Regions from separate parts of the Kitasatospora sp. NPDC096128 genome, predicted to be linked through region 3. Evidence: riboswitches for the same ligand, from Rfam matches in the RefSeq annotation. Region 3 holds a riboswitch; each other region holds the start of a gene.
The links. A riboswitch is a leader RNA that binds a small molecule or an ion and turns the genes downstream of it on or off. The one in region 3 is predicted to bind S-adenosylmethionine.
Positions count from the first base shown of each region.

Region 1: another riboswitch for S-adenosylmethionine. It lies ahead of thrC (threonine synthase); the one in region 3 lies ahead of ABTY61_RS06465 (IclR family transcriptional regulator).
Region 2: another riboswitch for S-adenosylmethionine. It lies ahead of ABTY61_RS10455 (aminotransferase class V-fold PLP-dependent enzyme); the one in region 3 lies ahead of ABTY61_RS06465 (IclR family transcriptional regulator).

Region 1 is NZ_JBEOSP010000009.1:1,746-11,083, forward strand. It holds gene ABTY61_RS12450 (alpha,alpha-trehalose-phosphate synthase (UDP-forming)) at 1-786, opposite strand, end outside; gene ABTY61_RS12455 (glucosyl-3-phosphoglycerate synthase) at 825-1,835, opposite strand; SAM riboswitch class I at 1,979-2,114, shown strand; gene thrC (threonine synthase) at 2,132-3,412, shown strand; gene ABTY61_RS12465 (MoaD/ThiS family protein) at 3,438-3,716, shown strand; gene ABTY61_RS12470 (cold-shock protein) at 4,270-4,473, shown strand; gene groL (chaperonin GroEL) at 4,807-6,429, shown strand; gene ABTY61_RS12480 (DUF8819 family protein) at 6,560-6,916, shown strand; gene ABTY61_RS12485 (HD domain-containing protein) at 6,913-7,545, opposite strand; gene ABTY61_RS12490 (PadR family transcriptional regulator) at 7,610-7,993, shown strand; gene ABTY61_RS12495 (hypothetical protein) at 7,990-8,949, shown strand; gene ABTY61_RS12500 (copper homeostasis protein CutC) at 9,059-9,338, shown strand, end outside.
Region 2 is NZ_JBEOSP010000007.1:63,663-73,000, reverse strand. It holds gene qcrC (cytochrome bc1 complex diheme cytochrome c subunit) at 1-733, opposite strand, end outside; gene ctaE (aa3-type cytochrome oxidase subunit III) at 921-1,541, opposite strand; gene ABTY61_RS10465 (response regulator) at 1,938-2,363, shown strand; gene trpD (anthranilate phosphoribosyltransferase) at 2,484-3,560, shown strand; SAM riboswitch class IV at 3,739-3,856, shown strand; gene ABTY61_RS10455 (aminotransferase class V-fold PLP-dependent enzyme) at 3,909-5,273, shown strand; gene ABTY61_RS10450 (Lrp/AsnC ligand binding domain-containing protein) at 5,277-5,558, opposite strand; gene ABTY61_RS10445 (rhomboid family intramembrane serine protease) at 5,600-6,382, opposite strand; gene ABTY61_RS10440 (hypothetical protein) at 6,610-6,873, shown strand; gene ABTY61_RS10435 (NYN domain-containing protein) at 7,152-8,465, shown strand; gene ABTY61_RS10430 (C40 family peptidase) at 8,667-9,338, shown strand, end outside.
Region 3 is NZ_JBEOSP010000004.1:80,509-89,846, reverse strand. It holds gene ABTY61_RS06490 (RNA repair domain-containing protein) at 1-2,215, opposite strand, end outside; gene ABTY61_RS06485 (RNA ligase family protein) at 2,215-4,029, opposite strand; gene ABTY61_RS06480 (M1 family metallopeptidase) at 4,129-5,454, opposite strand; gene ABTY61_RS06475 (hydroxymethylcytosylglucuronate/cytosylglucuronate synthase) at 5,627-6,943, opposite strand; gene ABTY61_RS06470 (hypothetical protein) at 7,151-7,408, opposite strand; SAM riboswitch class I at 7,539-7,681, shown strand; gene ABTY61_RS06465 (IclR family transcriptional regulator) at 7,882-8,595, shown strand; gene ABTY61_RS06460 (sialidase family protein) at 8,697-9,338, opposite strand, start outside.

The DNA of each region.
Region 1 (9,338 bases), on a different contig from region 3:
GTGGACGCCGAGGTGGGTGGTGCGGCCGTCGTGCGTGACGGTGAGGGCGGTGGGGTCGAAGGCGGCGCCGAGGAGGTCTTCGCAGCAGGCGGCGAAGGCGCGGGCCCAGCGTTCGGTGAGGAAGCCGGCCCGGTCGGCGCCGAGGATGCCGGTCAGGACGGCCCGGGCGACGTCGTCGGGGAGCAGCCGGTAGTACTCGGGCGGGGCCCACGGGGTGTGGGAGAAGTGGCCGATCCGCAGGTCGGGGCGGGCCGCGCGGAGCAGGGCCGGGGTCAGGGACAGGTGGTAGTCCTGGACCAGGACGGCGGCTCCCGGGGCTGCTTCGGCGGCCAGGGCGGCCGAGAAGGCGGCGTTGTAGGCCTGGTAGGCGGCCCATTCGGTGCGGAAGCCGGCGTCGAAGGAGGGCGCGGTGGGGGTCGCGTAGAGCAGGTGGTGGACGAACCAGAGGGTGGAGTTGGCGACGCCGTTGTAGGCGCGGGCGAAGGTCTCCGGGTCGATGTCGAGCATTCGTACGGCCTGGCCGCCGACCTCGTGCCCGGCGAGGTCGAGGCGGCCGTCGGGGGCTTCCCGGGCGGCTCTGCGGTCGGCGTCGCCCAGTGCGGCGCAGACCCAGACGGCGTTGGGGTCGTCGATCGCGGACAGGCCGGAGACCAGGCCTCCGCCGCCGCGGCGCAGGGTCAGGGTGCCGTCGTCGGCGGTGCTGAAGGACACCGGTCCCCGGTTGGAGGCCACCAGGACGGGGGCGGTTCCGGTCGCACTCGAACGTTCGGTCGTGAGATCGCCCATGGTTGGGATGTTGCCGGGGGGTCGGGGTGGCAAACCCCTCAGCGGTGGGTGGAGTACTCGGGGACGGTGTGCATCGGGGGGCGTTCCAGGGCCGTCACGGGGTGGGTGTGGGCGGTGAAGATGGGGGTCCCGCCGGCCGGGGTGCGGGTGAACTGGGTGAGGTGGGGGTGGACGAGGTCGGCGGAGGCCTTGAGGCGGTGGGTGCGGTCGAGGCGTTCGAGGGCGGTGCGGTAGATGGTGGCGGCCATCCGGCCGAGGGCCTGGCCGTCCTGGTGGCGGTGGTGCCGGACGCCGACGTCGACCTGGGCCAGGGCGTCCAGGCCGACCAGGTCCAGGGCGTCGACCAGCAGGCCGAGTTCGACGCCGTAGCCGGTGGGGAAGGGCAGCCGTTCGAGCAGTGAGCGGCGGGCCGCGTACTCGCCGCCGAGGGGCTGGACGAAGCCGGCGAGTTCCGGCCAGTGGAGGTTGAGCAGGGGGCGGGCGACGAGTTCGGTGACCCGGCCGCCGCCGGCCGGGACGACCGCGCCGCTCTCCGTCTCCAGGGGGCGGTCGTACATGGCCTTGACCAGGTGGATGTCGGGTTCGGTGAGCAGCGGGCCGACGATGCCGGAGACGAAGGCCGGGTCGAACTCGCGCAGGTCGGCGTCGACGAAGCAGACGATGTCGCCGTGGGTGACCAGCAGCGAGCGCCAGAGCACCTCGCCCTTGCCGGGGACGGCGGGCAGCCGGGGGAGGATCCGGTCGCGGTGTTCCACCCGGGCGCCGGCTGCGGCGGCGACGGCGGCGGTGGCGTCGGTGGAGCCGGAGTCGACCACGACGAGTTCGTCGACCAGCGGGATCCGGTCCATGAGCTCACGCCGGACGGTGCGGACGATGTCGCCGACGGTGGCCTCCTCGTCGAGGGCGGGGAGGACCACGCTGACCGTCTGGCGGGTGCGCCGCTTGGCGGCGAGGAGGGCGTCGACCGGCCGTTCGGCCGCGCTCCACGAGCGGCGGTGGAGCCAGGACGCCGCCTGCGGGAGAAGTGCGGGGGTCGGTTCGGCGGGCACGGTGACTCTCCTCGGCGGGATCGGTGGAACGGGCCATCTCGCTTGGCGGACGGTCCCTTTCGGGGTGGACGCCTTCGGATACAGTCTTCGTACAGCGGTCGGACCTTTGCACGCCGGGGTCGCCGCTGAACCATAACTTCACATGCTCATCCAGAGGGACTGAGGGAACGGCCCGTTGACGTCCCGGCAACCTTCTCGCTCGGCTGTCGTCGACAGGCCCCGGCGGGACAGGTGCCAATTCCGGCCTGTGGCGCGACCGCGCCGCGGGGAAGATGAGGAGAGAGGCCTCCGCCATCATGGCTATCGACATCGCCGCACCTGTTTCGGTCGACCTCGGCCCCGCCGCCGCCCTGTCCTGTCGGGAGTGCGGAACCCGCTTTCCGCTCGGCCCCAGCTTCGCCTGCCTGGAGTGCTTCGGGCCGCTGGAGATCGCCTACGAGTTCGGCAGCGAGCGCGCCGAGGAGCTGCGCAAGCGGATCGAGTCCGGTCCCGCGTCCATCTGGCGGTACGCGCCGCTGCTGCCGGTGCCGGCCGACGTCGCGTCGAAGCCGAACCTCAACCCCGGGTGGACCCCGCTGGTGAAGGCGGACAACCTGGGCCGTGAGCTCGGTTTCACCGCGCAGCTGCACGTCAAGGACGACTCGGGGAACCCGACGCACTCGTTCAAGGACCGGGTGGTGGCCTGCGCGATCGAGGCGGCCCGGGCGTTCGGGTACACCACGCTGTCCTGCTCCTCGACCGGCAACCTGGCCGGCGCGGTGGGTGCGGCGGCGGCCCGGGCCGGGTTCCGCTCCTGCGTGTTCATCCCGCACGACCTGGAGCAGGGCAAGGTCGTGATGGCCGGGGTGTACGGCGGCGAGCTGGTCGGCATCGAGGGCAACTACGACGACGTGAACCGGTTCTGCTCGGAGCTGATCGGGGACCCGGCCGGCGAGGGCTGGGGCTTCGTCAACGTCAACCTGCGGCCGTACTACGGCGAGGGCTCCAAGACGCTGGCGTACGAGATCTGCGAGCAGCTCGGCTGGCGGCTGCCGGAGCAGATCGTCATCCCGATCGCCTCGGGCTCGCAGCTGACGAAGATCGACAAGGGGCTGCAGGAGCTGATCAAGCTGGGGCTGGTGGAGGACCGGCCGTACCGGATCTTCGGCGCCCAGGCGGAGGGCTGCTCGCCGGTGTCGGCGGCGTTCAAGGCCGGCCGTGACGTGATCAAGCCGGTCAAGCCGGACACCATCGCCAAGTCGCTGGCGATCGGCAACCCGGCGGACGGCCCGTACGTGCTGGACATCGCCCGCCGGACGGGCGGCGCGGTGGAGGACGTGACGGACGCGGAGGTCGTGGCGGCGATCCGGCTGCTGGCCCGGACCGAGGGGATCTTCGCCGAGACCGCGGGCGGGGTGACCGTCGGGGTGCTGAAGAAGCTGGTCGAGTCCGGCCGGCTGGACCCGTCCAAGGAGACCGTCGCGATCAACACCGGGGACGGCCTCAAGACGCTGGACGCCGTCTCCGAGGCGGGCATGACCGCCGTCATCCGCCCGACGCTGGACTCCTTCCACGCCGCCGGCCTCGCGTCCGCCTGAACCACCCACCCCCGCTAGGAGAGCCATGAGCGCCAACGTCCGCATCCCCACCATCCTGCGCACCTACACCGGCGGCGCGGCCGAGGTGACCGCCGAGGGGGCCACCCTGGCCGAGGTGATCGCCGACCTGGAGCAGAACCACGCCGGCATCGCGGCCCGGATCCTGGACGACACCGGCAAGCTGCGCCGCTTCGTCAACGTGTACGTGAACGACGACGACGTGCGGTTCGCCGAGGGTCTGGCGACCGAGATCAAGGACGGCGCCGGCATCTCGATCATTCCGGCGGTGGCCGGCGGCTGCTGAGCCGTCCGGTCCGCTTCCCGGCCGCCCGCACGTACGGAGACTGGAATTCCGTACGCGTGGGCGGCCGCTTGCATTTCGGCGGGAATATTTCAGGGTCAAGTCGGAGTAGAGTGTGGCTCTGCTGGGAACAGGGTTCCTCTTCCGGCGCACGGGGTGCTTCACCGGAGGTCGTCCGGCTGCTCGGACCGGTTGCGGGCCGGGGCCGTGAAACATGTCAGGCAGATGTCAGAATTCCTGCGGGCATTTGGGTAATTCGTCCGCTATGCCCGGCGCGGAATGCCGAGTTTCTTCCGGTTTGTTCGCTCTTGTCTCTTGACGGGCCTAGGGAATTCCCGGCGGTTGACCCTGTTGCAGAGGGCGTCGATCCGGATACATTCAGCGGCGGTCGACGTAATCAGCCGCTCACGGAAGCCGTCCGGCACCCCCGTTGCGGAGGATTGCGGCGTGCACGGCTGCGCCCAGGGGGGGTTCCCCGGGCCGGCCTTCAAAACCAGACCCGGGCCCGCGACCTGCGGGACCGTGAAGGGCCAGCACAGCACTAGGGGAGTTCGGAATGGCTCAGGGCACCGTCAAGTGGTTCAACGCGGAGAAGGGCTACGGCTTCATCGCGGTCGACGGTGGTGCGGACGTCTTCGTCCACTACAGCGCGATCCAGATGGACGGCTACCGCACCCTCGAGGAGGGCCAGCGGGTCGAGTTCGAGATCTCCCAGGGACAGAAGGGCCCGCAGGCGGACATGGTCCGCGCGGCGGTCTGACCCCTTCCGGACCCAGGAGCTCGGCGCGGCCCACGGCTGGTGACCACTCGCTTCTCGACGGGCCCGTACGACACGCGTCGTACGGGCCCGTCGGCGTTCCCGGGGCGGGCCGGGCGGGGGCGGACGGCGGCTCGCGGGTTGGCTATTGGGCTTGCACTCGACCACCCGGAGTGCTAATCATTGGCGTTAGCACTCACAGTGTGAGAGTGACAGCGGACCGGGTCGGTGAGGCCCCCGGGAGCGGCAGGGGAATGGACCTCCGCACACCAGGGCCGTCCGTCGCGGGCACCCCTTGGTCCGAGCAGTCGACCGTGTCCCGGAGGACCACTTCTGATGGCCAAGATCATCGCCTTTGATGAGGAAGCTCGCCGCGGCCTTGAGCGTGGCATGAACCAGCTCGCCGACGCAGTGAAGGTCACGCTCGGCCCCAAGGGTCGCAACGTCGTGCTGGAGAAGAAGTGGGGCGCCCCCACGATCACCAACGACGGTGTCTCCATCGCCAAGGAGATCGAGCTCGAGGACCCGTACGAGAAGATCGGCGCGGAGCTCGTCAAGGAGGTCGCCAAGAAGACGGACGACGTCGCGGGCGACGGCACCACCACCGCCACCGTGCTCGCCCAGGCCCTGGTTCGCGAGGGTCTGCGCAACGTCGCCGCCGGCGCCAACCCGATGGCCCTGAAGCGCGGCATCGAGAAGGCCGTCGCCGCCGTCTCGGACCAGCTGCTGGCCCAGGCCAAGGACGTGGAGACCAAGGAGCAGATCGCCTCCACCGCCTCCATCTCCGCCGCTGACACCCAGATCGGCGAGCTCATCGCCGAGGCCATGGACAAGGTCGGCAAGGAAGGCGTCATCACCGTCGAGGAGAGCAACACCTTCGGTCTGGAGCTCGAGCTCACCGAGGGCATGCGCTTCGACAAGGGCTACATCTCCGCCTACTTCGCCACCGACCTGGAGCGCATGGAGGCGACGTTCGAGGACCCGTACATCCTCATCGCCAACTCCAAGATCGGCTCGGTCAAGGACCTGCTCCCGCTGCTGGAGAAGGTCATGCAGAGCGGCAAGCCGCTCGTCATCATCGCCGAGGACGTCGAGGGCGAGGCCCTGTCGACCCTGGTCGTGAACAAGATCCGCGGCACCTTCAAGTCCGTCGCCGTCAAGGCCCCGGGCTTCGGCGACCGCCGCAAGGCCATGCTCGGCGACATCGCCATCCTCACCGGTGGCACCGTGATCTCCGAGGAGGTCGGCCTCAAGCTGGAGAACGCCGGCATCGACCTGCTGGGCACCGCCCGCAAGGTGGTCATCACCAAGGACGAGACCACCATCGTCGACGGTGGCGGCGACAGCGACCAGGTCGCCGGCCGTGTGAACCAGATCCGTGCCGAGATCGAGAACAGCGACTCGGACTACGACCGCGAGAAGCTCCAGGAGCGCCTCGCCAAGCTGGCCGGCGGCGTGGCCGTCATCAAGGCCGGTGCGGCCACCGAGGTGGAGCTCAAGGAGCGCAAGCACCGCATCGAGGACGCCGTCCGCAACGCCAAGGCCGCCGTCGAGGAGGGCATCGTCGCCGGTGGTGGCGTCGCGCTGCTGCAGGCCGGTGTCGCCTTCGACAAGCTGGAGCTGGACGGCGACGAGGCCACCGGTGCCAACATCGTCAAGGTCGCGCTGGAGGCCCCGATCAAGCAGATCGCGACCAACGCCGGCCTCGAGGGTGGCGTCGTGGTGGAGAAGGTGCGCAACCTCCCCGCCGGTCACGGCCTGAACGCCGCCACCAACGAGTACGTCGACCTGGTCGCCGCGGGCATCATCGACCCGGCCAAGGTCACCCGCTCCGCGCTGCAGAACGCCGCCTCCATCGCGGCGCTGTTCCTCACCACCGAGGCCGTCATCGCCGACAAGCCGGAGAAGGCCGCCGCGGCCGCCGGCGGCGGCATGCCGGGCGGTGACATGGACTTCTGATCCTGATCGGACTCCGATCGGATCGGCTGATCCTCGTCCGCGTGGGCGGTTCCCTTCGGGGGGCCGCCCACGCGGCGTTTCGGCGCCGGGGCCGTTTTGAACCGGTGGGCGGGCCGCGGAGAATGGACGGATGGCTTCCGACGACATCGAGACCGCCCTGCACAACGCCCGGGCCCTGATCCTGGCCGACCTCACCGCGCGGGACGTGGCGGACGCCGCCGTCGTCTCGTTGGTGGAGCAGGCCGTCACCCACCGGCGGTGGTGGCTGGAGCAGTGGCCGGACGGCACCGACTACGTGCTCGGGCTGGTCGCCCAGGACGTCCAGGACGCGCTGCTGGAGGCGTACGGGCGGTGGCCGCTGTGCAGCGCCTGCGCGGCCGACGGGGACCCGCACGCGCTCGGCGTGGAGCCCGAGCTGGGGCCGGAGCCGCACTGGGTGTGCGGCAAGCAGGGGGCCGTGGTGGCGCCGGTGGGGGAGCTGGACTAGTCCTCCAGCGCCCGGAGTTCGGCGGCGAGGTTGGTGCGGGCGGCCGCGGCGAGGCGGCCGTGGGCGGCGGGGGTGCGGTAGAGCGCCGGGAGTGCCAGGAGGTGGCGCAGGACGGCGGCCCGGCCGGTGCGGAAGTCCGGTTCGGGGACGAAGGCGTACTCCTCCCGGACGGCGGTCGCGTACGCCGCGTAGGCCTCGGGGGCGCCGCCGAGGACGGCGAGGTCCGCGTCGCAGAGCACCTCGCCGTCGCGGTCGCCGGGGGCCGGGTCGTGGGCGACGGTGAGCAGGACCAGGCGTTCGACCTCGGCGACGCGCCCGGCGGGCAGGCCGGCGGCGGTCAGCGCGCGGACGGCGAGGGCGGCGCTGCGCTCCTCGTTCTCGGTGCGGTCGGGGCGGTACACGGCGTCGTGGAACCAGGCGGCGAGCCGGACGGTGTCGGGGTCGGCGGCGTGCCCGGCGAGCTCGTCGACGTGGCGCAGGACCGCGCGCAGGTGCTCGGTGGTGTGGTAGCGGCGGTCCGGAGCCGACCAGCGGCGCAGCAGCTCCCGGCCGTACGGGTCGGGGTCGTCGGTGGCGCCGCAGCGGTGCAGCAGGGCGGTCCAGGCGGTGAGCAGGTCCTCGGTCGGCATGGGGCACATTGTGGCGGGTCGGTCCGGTGGACGGGATGTGCCGTTCAACGATATATGTAGGTGTATGACAGAACGCTCCATGCAGGAGCCGACGCTGCTGCTGCTCACCGCGCTGGCGGACGCCCCGAGGCACGGCTACGCGCTCATCCAGGAGATCGCCGCGATCTCGGACGGCCGGGTCAAGATGCGCACCGGCACGCTCTACGGCGCGCTCGACCGGCTGCTGACCCAGGGCCTGATCGAGGTGGCCGCCGAGGAGGTCGTGGACGGCCGGGCCCGGCGCAGCTACGCGCTGACCGACGTCGGCCGAGCCGCCCTGGCCGCCGAGGCCGGGCGCCTGCGGGCGGTCGCCACCGAGGCCGAGCGCCGGCTGACGAAGATCCGGTCGATGCTGCCGGGGAACACCGGGTCCCAGGGGCGGCCCGCCGCGGGGGGAGGACTCTCATGACCGTGCCGGTGATCGGTCCGACCTCCTCGGGGCTGCTGCGGGCCGCGCTGCAGCTCTACCCGGCGCGGTACCGCCGTGAGCGCGGCGAGGAGCTGGCCGAGGTGTTCGCCGACACGACGGCCGAGGGCGGCCGCGCCGCGGTCGCCCGGGAGGTGCTCGGCCTGGCGGTGTACGGGCTGCGGGTGCGGCTCGGGCTGACCGGCGGGTCGGCGGCCGGACGGCTGCTCGCGCTGGTGGCGCCGATGATCGCCGGTGCGGTGGTCGGGGCGACCATGGCGCCCTGGGCGGCCACCCTGGAGCGGACCACCAGGTGGCTCGCCTGGGACGACTCGGTCGGGAACCACCTCCGGGCCTTCGCCCCGCCGGTGGCCGCGCTGCTGCTCGGGGTGGCGGCCCTGCTGGGGCGGTGGACGGCCGTCCGGGTCACCGCGCTGCTGCTGGGCGCCGTCGGACTGTACGACCTGGGCCGGGCCGTCTGGCGGCCGGACGTCTTCGACGTCTGGTGGGTCGGCTACATCGGGATGGCCGCGCTGCCGTTCGTGGCGGCCGCGCTGCTGCTGGTCGCCGCGCCGGCCGACCTGCTGCCCCGGCCGAACCTGCGGACCGCCGGACTGGTGCTGGTCTCGGCGGTCGTCGGCGGGCTGCTCCAGGCGGTCCAGGGCTGGGACGACGCGACCTTCCCGCTGGGCCTCCATTGGTTCGTGGTGATGCTGATCGCCCCGCTGCTGCTGACCCTCGCCGGGCTGCGCGGGCGGATGGGGCCGGCCGGGGTCGGGCTCGCGATGCTGGTGCTGACCGGGCCCGGCAGCGTCTTCAACATCTGGCGGGAGTCCCGTGGGATCTCGCACCTGCTGCCGGTGGCGGTGCCGGTGCTGGCCCTGCTGGTGCTGGTGGCGGTGGCGGAGCGCCGGTTCGGGCGGCGGGAGGCCGTCGGGGTGGTGCCCGGACGGGTGTGACGGCCGGCCCGGCCCGGCGCGGCGCAGCCGGATCGGGGGTGCCGCACCGGGGTGCCGGGCCGGGGGTGCGGTCTCGCCGGGGGCGGGCGGATGTGGCAGGCTGTCTGATATGTCTAGACCAATTTTCGAAGTCATCGCGCTGACGCCCCAGGACGCCCAGGCTGCCGAGTCCGGCGGCGCCGACCGGCTCGAACTGGTCACCGACATGGCCGCCGACGGACTCACCCCCTCCGTCGAGGACTTCGCCCGGATCCGGGCCGCCGTCGGCATCCCGCTGCGCGTCATGCTCCGGATCCGGGACGGCTTCGCCCCCGGCGACCTGGACGAGCTGTGCGCCCGCGCCGTCGCGCTGCGGGCCGAGGGCGCCGAGGAGTTCGTGCTCGGCTTCC
Region 2 (9,338 bases), on a different contig from region 3:
AGCCGAACAGACCCTCGGTCACCGGACCGAGGCTGCCCAGGGTGAGACCGCCGGGGTTGGGCTCATCGTTGGTGGTGTGGCGGACGAAGGCCACGATCTGCTTCTTCTGCTCCTCGGGCATGGTGCTGTCCGGGAACGACGGCATGTTCTGCGGGCCGGTCTGCATGGCCTCGTAGATGTGCTTGGCGTCCACGCCCTCCAGCGACGGGGCGTACTTGCCCTTGGTCAGGGCACCGCCCTGGCCGGCGAAGTTGTGGCACTGGGCGCAGTTGGTGCGGAACAGCTCGCCACCCTTGGAGATGTCGTCCGGGTTGGTCGAGGTGTACTGCTTCGCGTCCGGCGTGATCGGGCCGGGTCCGAGCGACTGGACGAACGCGGCGAGCTGGTCGATCTCGCCCTGGGTGTAGATGGCCTTCTTGCGCGGCACCTGGGCGCCGGGCTGCTGGGCCGGCATGCGACCGGTGCCGACCTGGAAGTCGACGGCCGCGGAGCCCACGCCGACCAGGCTCGGACCGTCGCTGCTGCCCTGGCCGTTCAGGCCGTGGCAGGAGGAGCAGCCCACGGCGAAGAGCTTCTTGCCCTCATCGATCGCGAGCGACTGCGCGGCGACGTCGGCCTGCGCCTTGTCGGCGGGCGCGAACGCGGCGTACAGCCCCCCGGTTGCCGCCAGGGCGAGAAGTAGGACGACCAGCGCCGCCAATGGGTGGCGCCGTCGTGCGGAGAGCTTTTTCACGGAATAACCCCGGTGTCAGGATCTGGTCGACTGGTGGGTGCACCCGGCGGCCGGTCTGGCCGGCACGAGGCTGCCTGTCCAAGGCTGCGCGCGCGGTCGGTCGGTGGGAGCGTCGGCACCGGCAGAAGCGGCCCGTCGCCGGTGAGGGCGGGGGCCGCTGCCGGTGGCCAGCGACCTGATCAGCTGGTTACTTGATCAGGTAGATGGTCGCGAACAGGCCGATCCACACGACGTCGACGAAGTGCCAGTAGTAGGACACGACGATCGCGGCGGTGGCCTGCTCGTGCGTGAAGCGCTTGGCTGCGTACGTCCGTCCCAGGACCAGCAGGAAGGCGATCAGACCGCCCGTCACGTGCAGACCGTGGAAGCCGGTGGTCAGGTAGAACACCGTGCCGTACGGGTCCGAGGACAGCGAGAGGCCGTCGTTCTTGACCAGCTCGGTGTACTCGTAGACCTGCCCGCCGATGAAGATCGCGCCCATGAAGAACGTGAGGCTGAACCACCCGCGGAGCTTCTTCACGTCACCGCGCTCGGCGGCGAACACGCCGAGCTGGCAGGTGAGCGAGGAGAGCACCAGGATGGTCGTGTTGATCGAGGAGAACGTCACGTTGAGGGCGTGCGCCTTCTCGGCCCAGAACTCGGCTCCCTTGACGGAGCGGAGCGTGAAGTACATCGCGAAGAGGGCCGCGAAGAACATCAGCTCGGAACTGAGCCAGACGATCGTTCCGACGCTGACCATGTTCGGTCGATTGACCGATCCGTGCGCGTGCCCGGTTTCTGTTGCTGTTGCTGTCGCCACGACGGACATTATGTCGGTCCCTTATTCCGTCTTCACGTCGGGGGGTGTCCCTCGGAGTGTCCGGTGCGTGCGGTATGCCCCCCTGAGGGGCGACGGGGTGTCCGAACGAGGGCTGAGCAGCGGCGTGTCCCTTTTCTGACGGTTCCTCGGCGGGGCCCGCCAGCCCGTTGCCCGGCGCGTCGTTGCACGGTCGGCCCAGTGCCGTGGAGTAGGGGACGGGACGCCGCATGGGCCGTCCGGGTGGACCGGGGGAGCTTGGGTGACGGGCCGTCCTCCGAGCGGGTGAGCCACTGGCGCGGCGGCTTGAGCGGCAACGTGCGCGAGGGGGACCGGCGACGGGGGAAACGGGAGTAGCATCCGGACCAGGTGAACGTGGTCCGGATCACACTTGAGGGAGCAGGGCCCATGGCGTACACGACCGACGAGACGCTCACCGTCCTCGTCTACAGCGACGACCGCAACACCCGCGAGCAGGTGCTGACGGCGCTCGGCCGTCGCCCCGCCGAGGATCTTCCGGAGCTGTCGTACCTCGAATGCGCGACCACCCCCGCGGTGCTCAAGGCGTTGGAGAAAGGCGGCGTCGACCTCTGCGTGCTGGACGGCGAGGCGGTGCCGGCCGGCGGCCTCGGCCTCGGGCGCCAGCTCAAGGACGAGATCTACGGGTGCCCGCCGGTGCTGGTGCTGATCGGGCGGCCGCAGGACTCCTGGCTCGCCGCCTGGAGCCGGGCCGATGCCGCGATCTCCCGCCCGGTGGACCCGGTGGCGCTGGCCGAGGCGGTCGCCACCCTGCTGCGGGCCCGGCTGGCCAAGCGGGCCCCGGCCACGCGTTGAGCGGTGCCGTCTCAGTAGTAGAGAAGACAGCGCCGTAGGCACCCCGCCGCTCGATAGGCTGGCTCCATCCGTACGGACGTCCCCCCGGTGCGGGGGAACCGACAACAGCTGGAGTCAGCCATGGTGAACGTGAACCCTGCGAACGGTGGTACCGACCCCGCGCAGGTGGTCCGCACCTGGCCGGACCTCCTGGCGGCTCTGTTGAAGGGGGAGGACCTCGACCGCTCGTCCACCGCGTGGGCGATGGACCGGATCATGAGCGGCGAGGCGTCCCCCGTCCAGGTGGCCGGGTTCATGGTGGCGCTGCGGGCCAAGGGCGAGACGGTGGACGAGATCGCCGGCCTGGTGGACGCGATGTACGAGCACGCCGAGCCGCTGGACATCCCCGGCCCGGCGGTCGACATCGTCGGCACCGGCGGCGACCGGGCGAAGACCGTCAACATCTCGACCATGTCGGCGATCGTCGCCGCGGCGGCCGGGGCCAAGGTGGTCAAGCACGGCAACCGGGCGGCCTCCTCGTCGAGCGGGTCCTCGGACGTGCTGGAGAAGCTCGGGGTGGCGCTGGACCTGTCCTCCCGGCGGGTGGCCCAGGTGGCCGAGGAGGTCGGGCTCACCTTCTGCTTCGCGGCGAAGTTCCACCCCTCCATGCGGCACGCCGCCACCGCGCGGCGCGACCTCGGGGTGCCCACCGCCTTCAACATCCTCGGCCCGCTGACCAATCCGGCGAAGGTCACCTCGCACGCGATCGGCTGCTTCGACACCCGGCTCGCCGGGCTGATCGCCGGGGTGCTCGCCCGGCGCGGGGCGACGGCCCTGGTGTTCCGCGGTGACGACGGGCTGGACGAACTGACCATCACCACCACCTCGCGGGTCTGGGTCGTGCGCGACGGCGTGGTCACCGAGACCTCCTTCGACCCGCGGGACGTCGGCATCGAGCTGGTCGGCATCGAGGCGCTGCGCGGGGCCGACGCCGCGTACAACGCGGAGGTCGCCCGCCGACTGCTGGCCGGGGAGCGCGGGCCGGTGCGGGACGCCGTCCTGCTGAACACGGCGGCGGCGCTGGTCGCGCTCGACCTGGGCGACGCCCCGCTGGCGGAGCAGCTCGCGGCGGGCATGGCGCGGGCGGCCGAGGCGATCGACTCGGGCCGGGCGCAGGACCTGCTGCGGCGCTGGTCGGAGGCCACCAGCCGGAGCTGAGGCGGTAGTTGAGGGCCCGTGCCGGTTCGCCGGTGCGGGCCACTCGGCTGCCCGCCCCGAGCCGAAGGGGCGCGCCGGTGCCGGGTCGGAGTACCCCGGAGGCGAGCGGTTGACAGTGCTGTCCGGATGGTGGATGCCTGTTTGACCGTCTGACGTACCCGACCTAGAGTCTTCGCCAGGTCATGAGTGACAGCGCCAAGCCCCAGCTGGCTGTCCGGCAACCCTCCGTCCGTGGCGGGGTGCCCTGGGTGAGGACCGGGTCGCCGGGCAATTCGTCCGCGCGACAAGCGCGGACACCGGACGATCAGCACTCCCGGGGTCCCTTACCCCGTGAAGGAGTGCATCCCCATGTCCCTTTCCCTCGGCACCACCGCCCCGCTCGCCGTCCTCGGCCACGACGTCCAGGTGCCGCTCGCCAGCGGCGACAAGGTCGGTTACGCGGCGCTCGACTACGCGGCCAGCGCGCCGGCGCTCCAGCGGGTGTGGGACGACGTCGCCGCCTACGCCCCGTACTACGGCAGCGTGCACCGCGGCGCCGGGTACCTCTCGCAGCTGTCCACCGACCTGTTCGAGCAGAGCCGCCGGACCGTCGCCGAGTTCCTCGACCTGCGTGAGGGCGACCAGGTGGTCTTCACCCGCGCCACCACCGACTCGCTCAACCTGCTGGCCTCCGCCGTCCCGGCCGGCACCCGGGTGTTCGCCTTCGAGACCGAGCACCACGCCTCGCTGCTGCCCTGGGCGCACGCCGGGCTGGAGGTCGACTACCTGCGCGCGCCGCGTTCGCGGGCCGAGGCGGTGGCCGCGCTGGAGGCCGCGCTGGCCGCGGCGCCGGAGGGCCCGAAGCTGCTGTGCGTCACCGGCGCCTCCAACGTGACCGGCGAGCTGTGGCCGGTCGCCGAGCTGACCGGGACGGCGCACCGGTACGGCGCCCGGGTGGTGCTGGACGCCGCCCAGCTGGCCCCGCACCACCGGGTGTCGGTGCGCGGGCTGGACGTCGACTGGATCGCCTTCTCCGGCCACAAGCTGTACGCGCCGTTCGGCGCCGGGGTGCTGGCCGGTCGGTCGGACTGGCTGGACGCGGCGGAGCCGTACCTGGCCGGCGGCGGCGCGACCCGCACGGTGGCCCGGGAGCTGGACGGCTCGGTGGCGGTGCAGTGGCACACCGGTCCGGCCCGGCACGAGGCCGGTTCGCCGAACGTCATCGGCGCCTACGCGATCGCCTCGGCCTGTCGGGCGCTCACCGAGGCCGGCTTCGACGCGCTGGAGGCCCGGGAGCGGCAGCTGGTCGACCGGCTGACGGAGGGCCTGGCGGAGATCCCGGAGGTCCGGGTGCTGAACCTGTTCGGCACCGGCTCGGCCCGGGTGGGCGTGCTGTCCTTCGTCGTCCGCGGCTGGAACAGCTCGCACTTCTCGGCCGCGCTGTCCGCCGAGTACGGCATCGGCGTGCGCGACGGGCTGTTCTGCGCCCACCCGCTGGTGCGCACCCTGCTCGGGGACGAGGACGTGGCGCCGTCGGAGTGCGGGGCGCCCGAGCCCTCGCTGCCGGGCGAGCGCAGCCTGAACGCGATCCGGGTGAGCTTCGGGGCCGGCACCCCGGACGAGCACGTCGAGCGCTTCCTGGCCGCGGTCCGCGAGCTGGTCTCGGACGGCGCGGCGTGGAACTACCGCAACGAGGGCGGCCGTTGCGTCGCCGACACGCGCCGCGAGGGCTGAGACCTATTCGTCCAGGCCGAGGGCGAAGGCGGCTTCCAGGTCGTGCTGGGAGTAGGTGCGGAAGGCGATCTGGGTCTCGGTGTGGGCCACCCCCGGGACCTTGTTGAGCCGGCCCGGGATGACCTCGGCCAGGTCGTCGTGGCGGCGCACCCGGACCATCGCGACCAGGTCGTAGCCGCCCGTCACCGAGTACACCTCGCTGACCCCCTCGATCGCGGCGATGGCCTCGGCGATCTCCGGGATGCGGTCGACGCTGGTCTTGATCAGGACGATGGCGGTGATCACAGTTCGGGCTCCTTCTTGGGGTGCGGCCAGCGTATCGGGCCTCAGCCGGGCCGTCTCGGGGGATGGCCGACCACGGTGCAGGCGTACAGGAAGCCGGCCGAGAAGCCGATCACGTGCACCAGGTAGGCCACCCCCGGCCCGGCCGAGTGCACCGACCACCACTGCAGCGTGAACCAGAGGCCGAGCACCAGCCAGGCCGGGAAGCGCAGCGGGAGGAAGAGGAGCAGCGGCACGAGGGTGGTCACCCGGGCCCGCGGGTGGAAGCGCAGGTAGGCGCCGAGCACGGCGGAGATCGCGCCCGAGGCGCCGATCAGGACCCGGGTGGAGTCGGGCGAGTGCGCCTCGGCGAGCGCGAAGCCGTACGAGGCGAGGCTGCCGGCGGCCAGGTAGAAGAGGAGGTACCTGGCCCGGCCGACCCGGCGTTCGACGGTGGGGCCGAAGACGTGCAGGAAGAGCAGGTTGCCCAGCAGGTGCAGCCAGCCGGCGTGCAGGAAGAGGCCGGAGAGGGCGGAGACGGCCGGGTGCTTGCCCGGGGTGGGGGCGGCGGGGCAGCCGGGGACCGGGTCGGGGGCCTCGGCCAGCTGGTCGGCGGTCAGCGGGCGGCCGGTCAGCAGCTCGGCGGGGACGGCGCCCCAGCGCTGCTCGTACCGCTGTTCGGCGCAGATCCGGGCCTGGCCGGTGCCGTACAGGGGGTTGAGGCCGGCCGCCGGGCCGAGCAGGAAGACCAGCGTGTTGACCGCGATCAGGGCGTAGGTGACCGCCGGGGCCGGCAGCGCCGGGCGGCCGCCCCGGGCGTCGGTGTGGTCGGGGGCCGCGAGCGCCATGCGGCCAAGCATCCCTCCGGGCGCGGCAGGTGACACGGCGGTTTACGGCAGGTGGACTACTGGCCCTCCGGCGGTCGGGACGGGCTCCGGTCATCTCAGCTGACCGGTGGTCCTGGCGGTTGCCCCAGGCAATAGGCTTGGGCCGGGCAATCCCGCCTCCCGCCGCCGACGCCGGGGCTCCGGGGGAGCGCCTAGCCCGCCAAGGGACCAGCCGAGAGGACCCCCCGATGACCGTCCCCGCACTGACCGCCGAGACGCGCTGGCGCTGCACGCTGTGCGGCAACCTCACCCGCTTCGACGTCACCCGTACCGCACGGGTGACCGAGTTCCTGCACTTCGACCTGGCCGGCGAATCCAAGGTCGAGGAGACCGAGGTGCACAGCGAGACCGTCGAGTCGGTGCGCTGCCGCTGGTGCAACGCGGTGGACCAGGTCGAGCTGGTGGCCCGTCCGGGCGCCGAGGGCGCGGAGGCCCCCGCCGCGCAGGGCTGACCCCTCCGGTGCGGGTGGGCGGTGCGCGACGCGTCCGCCCACCGCACGGGACAATACAGACAAGACGCACGGAGCGTGACGACAGGGGCGGCCGCGGCCGTACCCGCTGGACCAGGATCGGAGCCGAGGACGTGGTGGACGCAGCGAGGGAGCCCGGCGAAGCGCAGGGGCTTCAGCCCGCTGCGCCGGCACCGGAGCCGGCCGCCGAGCCGGTCCCGTCCGAGACCGCCCTCCCGGGGGACCCCGGCGCGGCCCCGGCCGGTGCCGGCGCGGAGCGGGTGACCGAGAAGCTGGACCGGCCGCTGCCCGAAGGGGTGCGCCGACGGGTGGTCGGGCTGGCCTCGGACGCGCTCGGCGGGCTGCCGCCCGGTGAGCTGCCGCAGAGCCTGCGGCAGTACGTCAAGTTCACCCCCGCGCGGCGGGCCAAGTACGCGGCCACCGCGCTGGCGGCGGCGCTGGAGTCCGAACCGGCCTTCCGGGTGCGGATAGCGGAGCGGCTGCGGTTGGGCCAGCCGGACCTGGTGAAGGCGCTGGAGTCGGGCACCGTCCCCGGCGCCGCCGATCCGATGGACGTCGCGGCCGCTGCCTACCTGGTGCGCTCGGCCGGCTGGAGCCGGCTGGTCGCCGAGGCCGGTGAGGAGGCCGAGCGGGCCGGCGCCGAGGACGCGGCGGCGGAGGCCACCCGGCTGGTGGAGAAGCTGCAGGCCGAGCTGGCCGAGGTGCGGGCCGCGGCGCGGGCGGACCTGGACCGCCAGCGGGCGGAGTTCGAGGGCGTCCGGCGGGAGGCCGAGTCGCTGCGCAAGAAGGTCCGGTCGCTGGAGAGCGACACCCGGCGGGCGCAGGCCGAGACCCGGCGGGTGACCGGGGAGCTGGAGGCGGCGAAGGCGCAGGCCACGGGTGAGCGCAGTGCGGCCGAGTCCGAGGCGCGGCGGCTGCGGCACCGGGTGTCCGAGCTGGAGACCGCGGTCGAGCAGGGCCGCCGCTCGGCGCGGGAGGGGCGCAGCGTCGAGGACATGCGGCTGCGGCTACTGCTGGACACCGTGTTGCAGTCGGCCCAGGGCCTGCAGCGCGAGCTGGCGCTGCCGGTCTCCCAGATCCGCCCGGCGGACCTGGTGGAGGCGGTGGTGCCGGGGTCGGCCTCGCCGCACGACGTGGCCCGGCGCGGTCTGGCCGAGGACGATCCGGCGCTGCTGGACCAGCTGCTGGCGATCCCGCAGGTGCACCTGGTGGTGGACGGCTACAACGTGACCAAGACCGGCTACCCGGCGCTGCCGCTGGAGCAGCAGCGGATCCGGCTGCTGGGCGGGCTGGCGATGCTGGCCCAGCGCACCCAGGCGGAGGTCACCTGTGTGTTCGACGGGCAGGACCTGGACGTCCCGGTCATCATGGCGCCGCCGCGCGGGGTGCGGGTACGGTTCAGTCGGACCGGCGAGACCGCGGACGAGTTGATCCGCCGTCTGGTCCGGGCCGAGCCGCAGGGCCGTCCGGTGGTGGTGGTCTCCACCGACCGGGAGGTCGCGGAGGGCGTGCGGAAGGCGGGTGCGCGCCCCGTGGCCTCGGTGCTGCTGCTGAACCGGCTGGCCAGGCCCTGAACCGGGGGCGAACGGCGTGACGGCAGGTCAATGCGGCTCCGGCGCGGGTGTGCGGATCCGGTGAAGTCAGTGGGAGAACCCGGAGTTCACGCCTTCGGGGGAGTGGCAAAACGGATAGATCTTCACTAGGGTCTGGCGTCAAACCTATTTTCCGGAATCTCACCTGATCGGGTGAGTCCGTTGGAAGAAGGAGCCGGTCCCTTGGCCTCCCACCGCCGTCCCAAGCAGCCGAGCCGCGCGCGGGTCTCCGTGCTCACCGCGGCTGCTGCGACCGCGGTCGCCCTCTCCGCCCAGGTCGCCGCGCACGCTGCCCCGCAGCCGAACAAGAGCGACGTCAAGGCGCAGATCGACCAGCTCCAGCAGGAACAGGAGCAGGCGGCCGAGAAGTACAACGGCGCCAAGGAGCGGGCCGACCAGCTCCGCAAGCAGGCCGACCAGCTGCAGGACCAGGTGGCCCGCAGCCAGGACCAGATGAGCCAGCTGCAGGTGGGCCTGGCCCAGGTCGCGGGCGAGCAGTACCGCACCGGCGGCATCGACCCGTCCGTCCAGCTGATGCTCTCCTCCGACCCGTCCGGCTACCTGGACAAGGCGTCGAGCGTCCAGCAGGCCAGCACCACCCAGACCGAGGCGCTCAAGGGCCTGCTCGACCAGCAGCGCCGGCTGGACCAGGAGAAGGCCGAGGCGGCCGCCGTGCTGGCCTCGCTGGACTCCACCACCAAGGACCTGAACCAGGCCAAGACGGACGTCAACACCAAGCTGAAGGCCGCCCAGGACCTGCTGAACTCGCTCAGCGCCGCCGACCGGGCGGCCCTGCGGGCCCAGCAGCAGCAGGACGACCGCGCCTCGCGCGGCGCCGACCGGGTCGACCTCGGC
Region 3 (9,338 bases):
GGGCCCAGGACTTGACCTGCCGGGCCAGCCGGACGAAGCGCGGGTGCCGTTCGCCGAGCGCGGAGAGGATCGCCTCGGCGTCGGTGACGGCGCTCAGCGCGACGGCCGCCGCCTCGCCCGACTCGGCTCGGCGGGCGACCGCTTGGGCGGGGTCGAGCGCGCCGGTGAACACCACGACGAGGTCGACGGTCAACCCGTCCGCCTCCAGCCGCAGTCCCGGCACCCGGGCGCCGCGCACCTCACGAACCTGGCGGGCTTGCGGCAGGGCGGCCGCGACCCGGGCCAGCACCCCGGGCAGGTCGGCCGGACCGGGCAGCGCCGCCATCAAGTCCAGGTCGCCGCCGTCCAGCTGGCAGCCCAGCCGTCGGGAGCCGACCAGGTGGACGACTCCCTCGGGCAGCGCCGCGGCCAGCCGGCGGGCCAACGCGTCCGCTCGGGAGGTGCGTTCAGGTGACTCGGGCTGGAGCCGGACCGTCGGCTCCTCCGGCAGCACCCGTACCTCGCCCGTTCCCAAGGTGACCACCGCGCGCGGGCGCATCGGCTCCTCGCCCCGCCGGGAGAGCACCACCAGCTCGCCCACCCGGGCGTCCGTCCCGCGCAGCCGGGCGGCGCAGTCGGCGGCCACCCGCTGGGGGTCGTCGCTGCGCCCCAGGCTCAGGTGCGGGGTGTAGCCCTCGGCGCGGCCCCGGCAACGGGGGAACCGGCGTTCCAGGGCGTGCCGCAGCGCCGCCCAGGGTTCGGCCGTGGCGGCAGCCGGGTCCAGCCAGACCGTGGCGTCCTCGCGCCGGCCGAAGGTGTGCACGCCCTCCAGCCGGGCGCTGAACGGGGCGACCCCGGCGGCGGCCGTGCCGAGCAGCGGCAGGGCGCGGTCGAACTCGGACTCCGGTACGAAGCCGAACAGTAGGTTGACGTGCGGGGGCCAGCGGTGCAGCTGCGGGTCGTGGGCGGCGCGCAGCTGCTGGATCGGCGGCCACAGCTCCTCGGGCGGCAGCCAGGCGACGGCGGTCCGGGCGGTGGGTGCGGCGTCGAGGGCCTCGGGTGCGGGGGAGCTGCCGAGGGCGAGGTCGACGGCCACGCCGTAGTGGTCGGAGGGGTGGAGGCCGTCGGCGCTCGGGCGGTCGCCGAGCAGGGTGGCGGCGGTGGCGCGGGCCCGGTCGGAGCGGTACAGGACGCGGTCGATCCGGCCCGGGCGGCCGGTGAGCGAGGAGACGGCGGCGAGCGGGTTGGCGGTCGGGTCGAAGGTGGGGGTGTCGTCGGCCGGGCCGTGCACCTCGGTCCAGGCGTCCCGCAGGCCGAGTGCGGCGGCGGGCCCGGCCGGGCCGGTGCGGGCGTCGTTGAAGTCGCCGAGCAGCAGCAGTTCGCCCTCGAGGCCGGCCAGGCCCTCGGCGAGCCGGGCGAGTTCGGCCTGGCGGCGGGCGGGGCCGTCGGTCGAGTGGTCGCTGCTGAGGTGGACGTCGGCGACGGTCAGCGGGGCGTCGGTGGTCCGCACGGTGACGGCGGTGACGGCCTTGTGCGGGCCCAGGGTGTGCCGCCCCGCCTCCAGCACCGGGAGGCGGCTGAGCAGCAGCAGTCCGTACTCGGGCACGTCGCGGCCGGACGGGTCGGTGCCGAGGACGTAGCGTTCGCGGACCCAGGGCTCGGCCAGCAGCTGGACGACCAAGGCGGGCTCGACCTCCTGGAGCGCGATGACGTCGGCGTCGGCGGCCGCCAGCTCGGCGAGCAGCAGCGGCCGACGGCGGGCGGTGGCGATCCGGTCGGCGTCGTAGCGGTCCCACAGGGTGTTCCAGGTGACCACGCGCAGGGTGTCCGCGGTGGTTGTGGCGGCTCGGGTGGCCGTGGTGGCCGTGGTGGCCGTGGTGGCCGTGGTGTCGGGCCCGGCGCCGGCCCGGTGGTGGGGCTGCCAGCCGCCGTCCGGCCGCCAGGCGTACGGGGTGGCGGCGGTGAAGAAGGGCGCGGGCAGGTGGCGCGGTTCGGCGCGGTGCCCGGCCTCGGTGGTGTCCAGGACGTCCACGCCGGTGCCGCGGTCCCACACCACGACGCCGTCGGCCTCGACCCAGTACACCCGGTGCCAGGGGATCTCGCCGGAGGCGGTGAAGGCCTCCAGCGGGATGCGCTCGGTGCGGTCGTCGCGCTGGCGCACGCCCAGGACGAACCGGGCCGGGTCGAAGCGGGCGTCCCAGCGGATGCGCTGGCAGACCTGTTCGATGGGGCGCATCAGTCCTCCTCGGAGTCGAGCGAGCCCGCCGTGTCCTCCACGGTGCCACCCGGGCCGACGTACCAGGTGCGGTGTGCCTGTCCGGGGTAGGGCGGGCTGTAGCGGTGCAGTTGGGCGGTGAGCACCTCGGGCGGTACCGGGTGCGGGCGGACGGCGTTGCGGCGCAGCAGCTCCTGTTCGCCGACCAGCAGCACCACCTGGGTGAGCAGGGCGTCGCGGCGCCGGGCGGTGCCGTGGACGTGGGAGCGCTGCTCGCGGTTGAGCGAGGTGGCGTCCCAGACGACGGTGGCGGACGGCTCGGCCAGGGCGCCGTCCAATCGGGCCAGGGCGGTGCGCAGCACATCGGGGTTGTTGCGCTGGTCGGCGCGCGAGCCGCGGGCGGCGCGCAGGTCGTCCAGGCTGATCCGGGCGGAGACGCCGGGCAGGGCGGCGGCGAAGGTGCTCTTGCCGCTGCCGGACGGGCCGCTCAGGTGGACCAGGCGGGGGAAGCGGCCGTCGCGCCAGCGCCAGGTGGCGGCGACCGCCTCCTCGACGGTGCTGATCCGGCCGAGCGCGTACGCTTCGCGGGCCTGGGCCCAGCAGCGGTCGGCTGCGTCGGGGCCGTCGGGGCCGTCGGCGGCGAGGTCGGCCAGGGCCTCGCGCAGGCCGGTGCGCAGCCAGGCCAGCGGGTCGGCGCCGAGCAGTCCGGCCTCCTCGGCGTGCAGGGCGGACCAGGCGACCTGCTCGCGCTCGGCCGGGCCGGCCGCGGCGGCCGCGGCCACCGCGTGCAGCACGCCTAGATCGGCGGCGCTCGCGAGCCGGACCAGTCCGGTGCGGCGCTCGGCGTCCGGGTACGGCTGCTGCAGGCCGGCGTGGAGGCCGACCAGGTCGGCGACCCGGCGGGCCAGGGGCAGGCCGAGGCGGTCGGCGAGCCGGGGGGCGAGCGACTCGCGGCGGGCGGTGCGCAGTGCGGTGGCGAGCACGCCGGCCAGGCGGGCGTCGCCGGTGCGGCCGAGTTCGTCGAGCCGGGCGGAGACGTCGGCCAACTCCTCGGCCCGGCGGTCGGGTTCGGGGTGGCGGTCGGGGCCGGGGTGGCCGCCGAGTTCGGGCAGGCCGCCGAGTTCGGGCAGGCCGCCGAGTTCGGGCAGGCCCAAGGAAGCGGCCAGCAGCGGGAGTTCCGGCACGCGGCCGGAACGCACGTCCCAGAGCGCGGCGGCTGGCCCGAGGCCGTTCTCCACCACCGCGGCGTGCATCCAGTGGGTGTCGGTCCGTACGTGCTGCGGGCGGACCCACTTGGCGACCCGCTCGCCGAACTCGCCCCGGGGGAAGCCCCGGACGGTCCGGACGACGTAGCCCTCCTGCCGCTCGAGGTCCAGGCGTAGGGCGCGCAGAGTCCGTTCGTCGTAGCGGCCGCGCCAGAGCACCCGGGGGGTCGGCACGCCGAGGCGGCGCAGGAAGCGCACGGTGGCGTCCCAGTCCAGGCAGTGGTCCAGGTGGGTCCAGACCGAGAAGCCGTAGAACCAGCTGTCCAGCTCGGTGTACGGGATGGAGTGCCGGGCGAACAGGTTCTCGCCGCAGATCCGCCAGCCGTCCGGGATGCGGGCGCCGACCCGGTTCTGCAGGCCCTTGACCCAGGCCCGGGAGGGGTGGTGGGCGGAGTCCAACGAGCGGGCGTGCAGGCCGTCGGGGTAGAGCGTGGTGTTCTCGCCGTCCATCTTCTCGGTGACGACGACCTCCGTGCCGGCGAGGCAGGAGACGTCCCCGGCCCGTACGTCGTCCGCCGCGGCCCCCGGTGACCAGGGGAGATGCGGCGTCCGAGGGTAGTGCACTCGCATGTCCGGCTCCCTGAACGACCTTGATCCGGCGCACACTGTAGGAGCCGGTGAGAGGCGGGGGCCACCGATTAACGAGGCTGGTGGGAGTTCACGTGGGGCTCAGTCGATGCGGTGCTCGCGCCAGAAGGGCGCGAGGTCGACGGTGGTCGCGGCCTGGGCGGCGGCCTTGAACTCGGCGGTGGTGGAGACGCCGAACCAGTGGGCGCGGGCATAGTCGTGCAGGAGGGCGGCCATCGTGTCCGCGCCGATCAGGCGGCGCAGTTCGTGCAGGGCGCAGGAGCCGTGGCCGTAGATGACCGGCTCGTAGCGGTCGGGGTGGGCGTCCCAGTAGCTCATCGAATTGGTGAGGCGCTCGCCTGGGGCGAGGAAGGGTGTGGCGGCGGTGCAGTCCTCCTTGGTCCGGCCCATTTCGACGTCCATGGCGTACTCGGCGAAGGACTCGTCCAGCCAGGGCGCGCGGTACTGGTCGTCGCCGACGATGCCGTACCACCACTGGTGCGCCAGCTCGTGGATGACGGCGGAGGGGCGGATCCGGTCGAGGACGAAGGCCGGGTACTCCATGCCGCCGAAGTCGAAGGCGTCGTCGAGGACGGTGGCGACGTCCCCGTACGGGTAGGGGCCGTAGCGGGCGGAGTGGTCGTCGATGGTGCGCACGGAGAGGTCCAGCATCGCCTGGGCGTCCTCGGCGGTGACGCCGGTGACCGAGTAGACGGCGATCCGGACGCCGCCGGCCGACCGCCCGTCGATGCGGTGGAACGGCCCGGCGGCCCAGGCGAATTCGCGGACGTGCCGGGCGCCGACCCGGGTGATCGTGCGGCCCGGCCCGCCGGGGGTGTCGACGGCGGTGCCGGTGGCGGGCACCAGCACCTCGGTGGGGTGGTCGAGGGTGACGGCGAAGTCGGAGGCGAGGCCGAAGAAGGACTCGCCGAGCTCGCTGTACGGGTCCAGGTGCCAGCCCGTCCCGTCGCGGACGGCTAGGACGGGCAGGGCGTTGCCGATGAAGCTGAACGCGCCGTCGCGGCCGAAGCGGTCGATGCCGTCCGGGACGTCCACGGCGAGGTCGAACTCGACCGTGTCGGAGGCGCCTTGGGCGAGCGGGCGGGCCAGCGGGACGCGCAGGGCGGTGCAGTCGACCTCGGCGGTCCCGTTCAGGCCGGTCACCCGGACGGACGGGGTCGCGCAACCGCCGCGGAAGTTGTCCCAGAGTCGCAGGTACACCTCGTGCAGCGGCTCGGGCGAGGCGTTGCTGAAGGTGATCCGCTCGTGGCCGCGCCAGTGCGCACCGGTGGCGTCGCTGCTCAGCTCGACGGCGTAGACCGGGGTGCCGGGGGTGCGCGTCGGGTCGGCGGGGGCGCGGCCGGGTGGGGCGGCGGCCACCGACAGGAGCACGGCGAGGACGGCGAACAGGGGGAGGAGACGTCGCACGCCGTGGATCCTGTCGGTGGAGGGGGTCGGAGAGGCGGGGTGCAGGGGCGGGGTGCCGTGAGAACGGCCCCGACCACCCCGGGGACACGAGCAGCTCCGCCGTCGGGGTGACCGCGCAGACCTCCCACCGGTGGCACGGGGAGCGAGGGCTCGGGAGCGGCGCGGGGACACGTCAGCGGAGGGGCCGGGCGGCTCCCGGGGTTTCGACCAGGAGCTGGAGCAGGGCGTCGGCGACCTGGGCGGCACCCGCCGTGCCGACCGCGTTCGTCAACGCCGTCCAGTCGGGGACGTGACGGTCGGGGACACGACGGTCGGGGGCGTGACGGTCGGGGACATGACCGCCGGGGGTGTGGCCGTCGGGGGCGGGCAGGCCGGCCCCGGGCCCGCCGGCCAGCCCGTCGGCCAGCTGTTTGAGCTTCTCGACCAGGCTCTCCCGTACGGCCGTCGCCGTCCGGTGGCGGCCGAGGTCGGCGGCGCGGGAAATGCCGCCGTAGATCAGGTCGAGCGCCTTGCCCTCACTGTGGACGCGCAGTGCCAGCGCCTCCTCCTCGTCGAACACCTCGCGGGGCCAGCGGAGACGGACGTCGGCGCCGAGCGCCTGGCTGTGGAAACGGCCGCTGAAGATCTGGCCGAGGTTCTGCGGCGGCAGGCAGAGCGTGGGGGTGCCGAGTCGCCCGGCCTCCAGGAGGGTGGTCAGCCCGGGAGAGGTGAGTAGCACGTCGCATTCGGCGAGGCGACGCAGGAACTCCTTGTGGGGGAGGGCGCCGACGGCGGTGACGGGCGGGTGGGTGCAGGAGTCCATCAGGTGGGCGGCCAGCCAGGCGGGCAGGTTGCCCGCGATGTGCACCTCGGTGACCCCGCTCGCGGTGAGCGCCTCCAGCGCGGCGGGCAGGACGAGTTGCGGATAGCTCGCCCAGTCCGTGAGGTGGGGCGCGCGCAGTCCGCCGAGGTTGAGCAGCGCGCGCCGGGGGTGGGGTGTGGGCGTGCGGCTGCGGACGACGCCGCCGTCGTCGATCACGGCGTCCACCCAGCGGAGCCGGCGCGCGCCGGCCAGCACCCGGGCGCCCTCCGACGGCAGCTCCACGCACCGCTGGGCGCAGTACACCTCGGCGTCCAGCGGGAGGTCGGGCCGGTCGCCGTCCGTCCGGAGGAACGGCAGGCTGTCCACGAACACCACCGGCACCCCGCAGGCCCGCAGCGCGTTCGCCAGCGCGCCGTTCAGCACCACCAGAGCCGCCCGCACGCGCTGTGCGTGGACGATCCGGCTCAGCTCCCGGTTCGACTGCTCCTCCGGGAGGTCGAACCAGCGCTCCACCGGCTGCTCGGCGAGCACCGGTCTACCCAGCCCGGAGGCCAGTCCGATGAATCTCAGCCGTTCGCCGCCGCGGGCCCGGAGCGCGGACAGGACCGCGCTCAACTTCCCCGAGCTGCCCCAGCCGAACTCCACCCCGGCCACGGCCACCGTGCTGCTCTCCGCGTTCGCCTTCATCGCTGCCAACTCCCCCGCCCGTACCGGATTTTCCTGTCGCTCCGCATTCGTACCAGCCGGGCGAGACCGAGTCGGTTCGACTACCTACGGAAAAGCGAAACCTAACCACCCCGCCAGGTGAAGTTCCCGTTCGGTGCATTGACGAAGGAGGGCCGAGCGGTGCAGTCGGCAACCCGCCGCTCCCCCCGGGGGGGGGGAGGGAGTCGGCTACCGCCTGGGGGCCGCGTCCTCGATGGCTGCGAGCAGGCGGGTGTGGACGGCGGTGGCGGCTGCGCGGGTGGCCGGGTCAGGGTCCTTCAGCTGCGGGGTGATCAGCTCGGCGGCCGCGGCGAGGACCGGCACGGGCACGGTCGCCTCGCGCAGGTGGAGGAGTTGGGAAGCGGCCCGCTCGCCGGGCGTGGCCTGGGTGCGGGCGTCGGGGATGAGGGCGGTGAGGCCCCGGGGAATCGGCTGAGTGCTGGTCACCGTCCCATTCTTCCGCGCCCCGCCCGGCCGTGGTGACCGGGAGCGCGCGGGCCCGTCGCCGCGGGCCCCGGGCGTGGGGACCGGGAGAAGGTTTGGCGGGGTGCCCGGGAAATCTTGTATGGTTCTTCGCGAATCATCCAGAGGGGTGGAGGGACCGGCCCTACGAAGCCCCGGCAACTCCCCGTTCGACCCGGCGTCCGAAGTACGCGCCGTGCCGTCCGGGGTCAGTGCCAACTCCGGCCTGTCGCCAACGTGGCGCGGGGAAGATGAGGAGACACGGTGCTCTCTGTGCTGTCCTTCGCCCGGGCGCTTCCCGCCCCGGCCCTTTCGCGTACCCGTCTCGTGCTCGGCGCAGGCAATCTGCTGTTCCCGCAGGCCTGTCCCCGCTGACCACCCCGCTCCCATCCCCACCGGAGCGCCCGTGAGCCGAACCCACCCGTCGCTCACGGGATCTGAGACTGGAGTACCCGTCCATGGAGAACACGAGCGGCGTCGGCGTGCTCGACAAGATCACCTCGATCCTCGGCACCCTGGAGGCCGGTCCGGCCACCTTGGCCGGGCTGGTCGACGCCACCGGCCTGGCCCGGCCGACCGCCCACCGGATCGCCGTCGCACTGGAGCACCACCGGCTGCTCGGTCGGGACTTGCAGGGCCGGTTCGTCCTCGGCCCGCGGCTCGCCGAGCTCTCCTCCGCCGCCGGTGAGGACCGCCTGCTGGCCGCCGCCGGTACGGTCCTGACCCACCTGCGCGACGTCACCGGCGAGACCGCCCAGCTGTACCGGCGGCAGGGCGAGGTCCGGATCTGCGTCGCGGCCGCCGAGCGCCTGTTCGGCCTGCGGGACACCGTTCCGGTCGGCCTGGCCCTGCCGATGAAGGTCGGCTCGGCCGCCCAGGTCCTGCTGGCCTGGGAGGAGCCCGAGCGGCTTCACCGCGGCCTCCAGGGCGCCCGGTTCACCGCCACCGCGCTCAGCGCTGTGCGGCGCCGGGGCTGGGCCCAGTCGATCGGCGAACGCGAGCCCGGCGTCGCCTCCGTCTCCGCGCCCGTCCGCGGCCCGTCCGGGCGGGTGGTGGCGGCGGTCGCGGTCTCGGGGCCGATCGAACGGCTCACCCGGCACCCCGGTGCCCGCCTCTCGCAGGCCGTCATCGAGGCGGCCGGCCACCTCACCGACGCGCTGCGCAGGCCTTGACCGACGAACTGCGCACTCAAGAACGCCGCGCGGGCCCTGATCGAGCCGCTGACCAGGGCCCGGGCGGCCACCGGCAGCACCGTGCCGGTGGCCGGACCGGCTCAGCGCCGCAGGTGCTGGACGGCGCGCGGGCCGACCGCGGGCGCCCCGGTGCGCGCCGCCTGGTCGGTCGGTCCGTCCGCGGCCGGGCTGCGCAGGGTGTCGGGCCGGAAGCGGCCGCTGTAGACGTCGGTGGAGTTCAGCGGGTCGGCGCCGGCGGTCACCAGCACCGGGCGGATCCGGTGGCCGTCGGTGATCAGGGCCTCGTAGTCACCGAGGAAGTGTCCTCCGGCGAAGGGCGCCTTGAGCCAGTCGAAGACCGGCGAGATCTGCCGCTCGACCGGGCTGCTCTCGCCGCCGCGCGGGAAGCTGAGCAGCCAGGCGGCGGTGGGCAGCGTGGTGGTGTCGCCCGGGGTGAGGTAGCGCAGGTCGTAGTAGCTGACGGCGACGGTGCCGTCGGCCGTCACGGTGATGGACGGGGTGAAGGCCGGCGCGCCCGGGGCCTGGTTGATCCGGGTGGGGCCGCTCCAGGTCCGGCCGCCGTCCTCGGAGTGCACCAGCTGGATCGCGTCGTACCGGCCGCCGGTGGACTCCGAGCCCTCGTAGGCGAGGTAGAGCTCGCCGGTCTGCGGGTCGACGGCCACGCTGGGCAGGCCGGCGCCGGCCCGGAGGGACTTGGTGGCGTCGGCGGGCGCGTTCGGGTG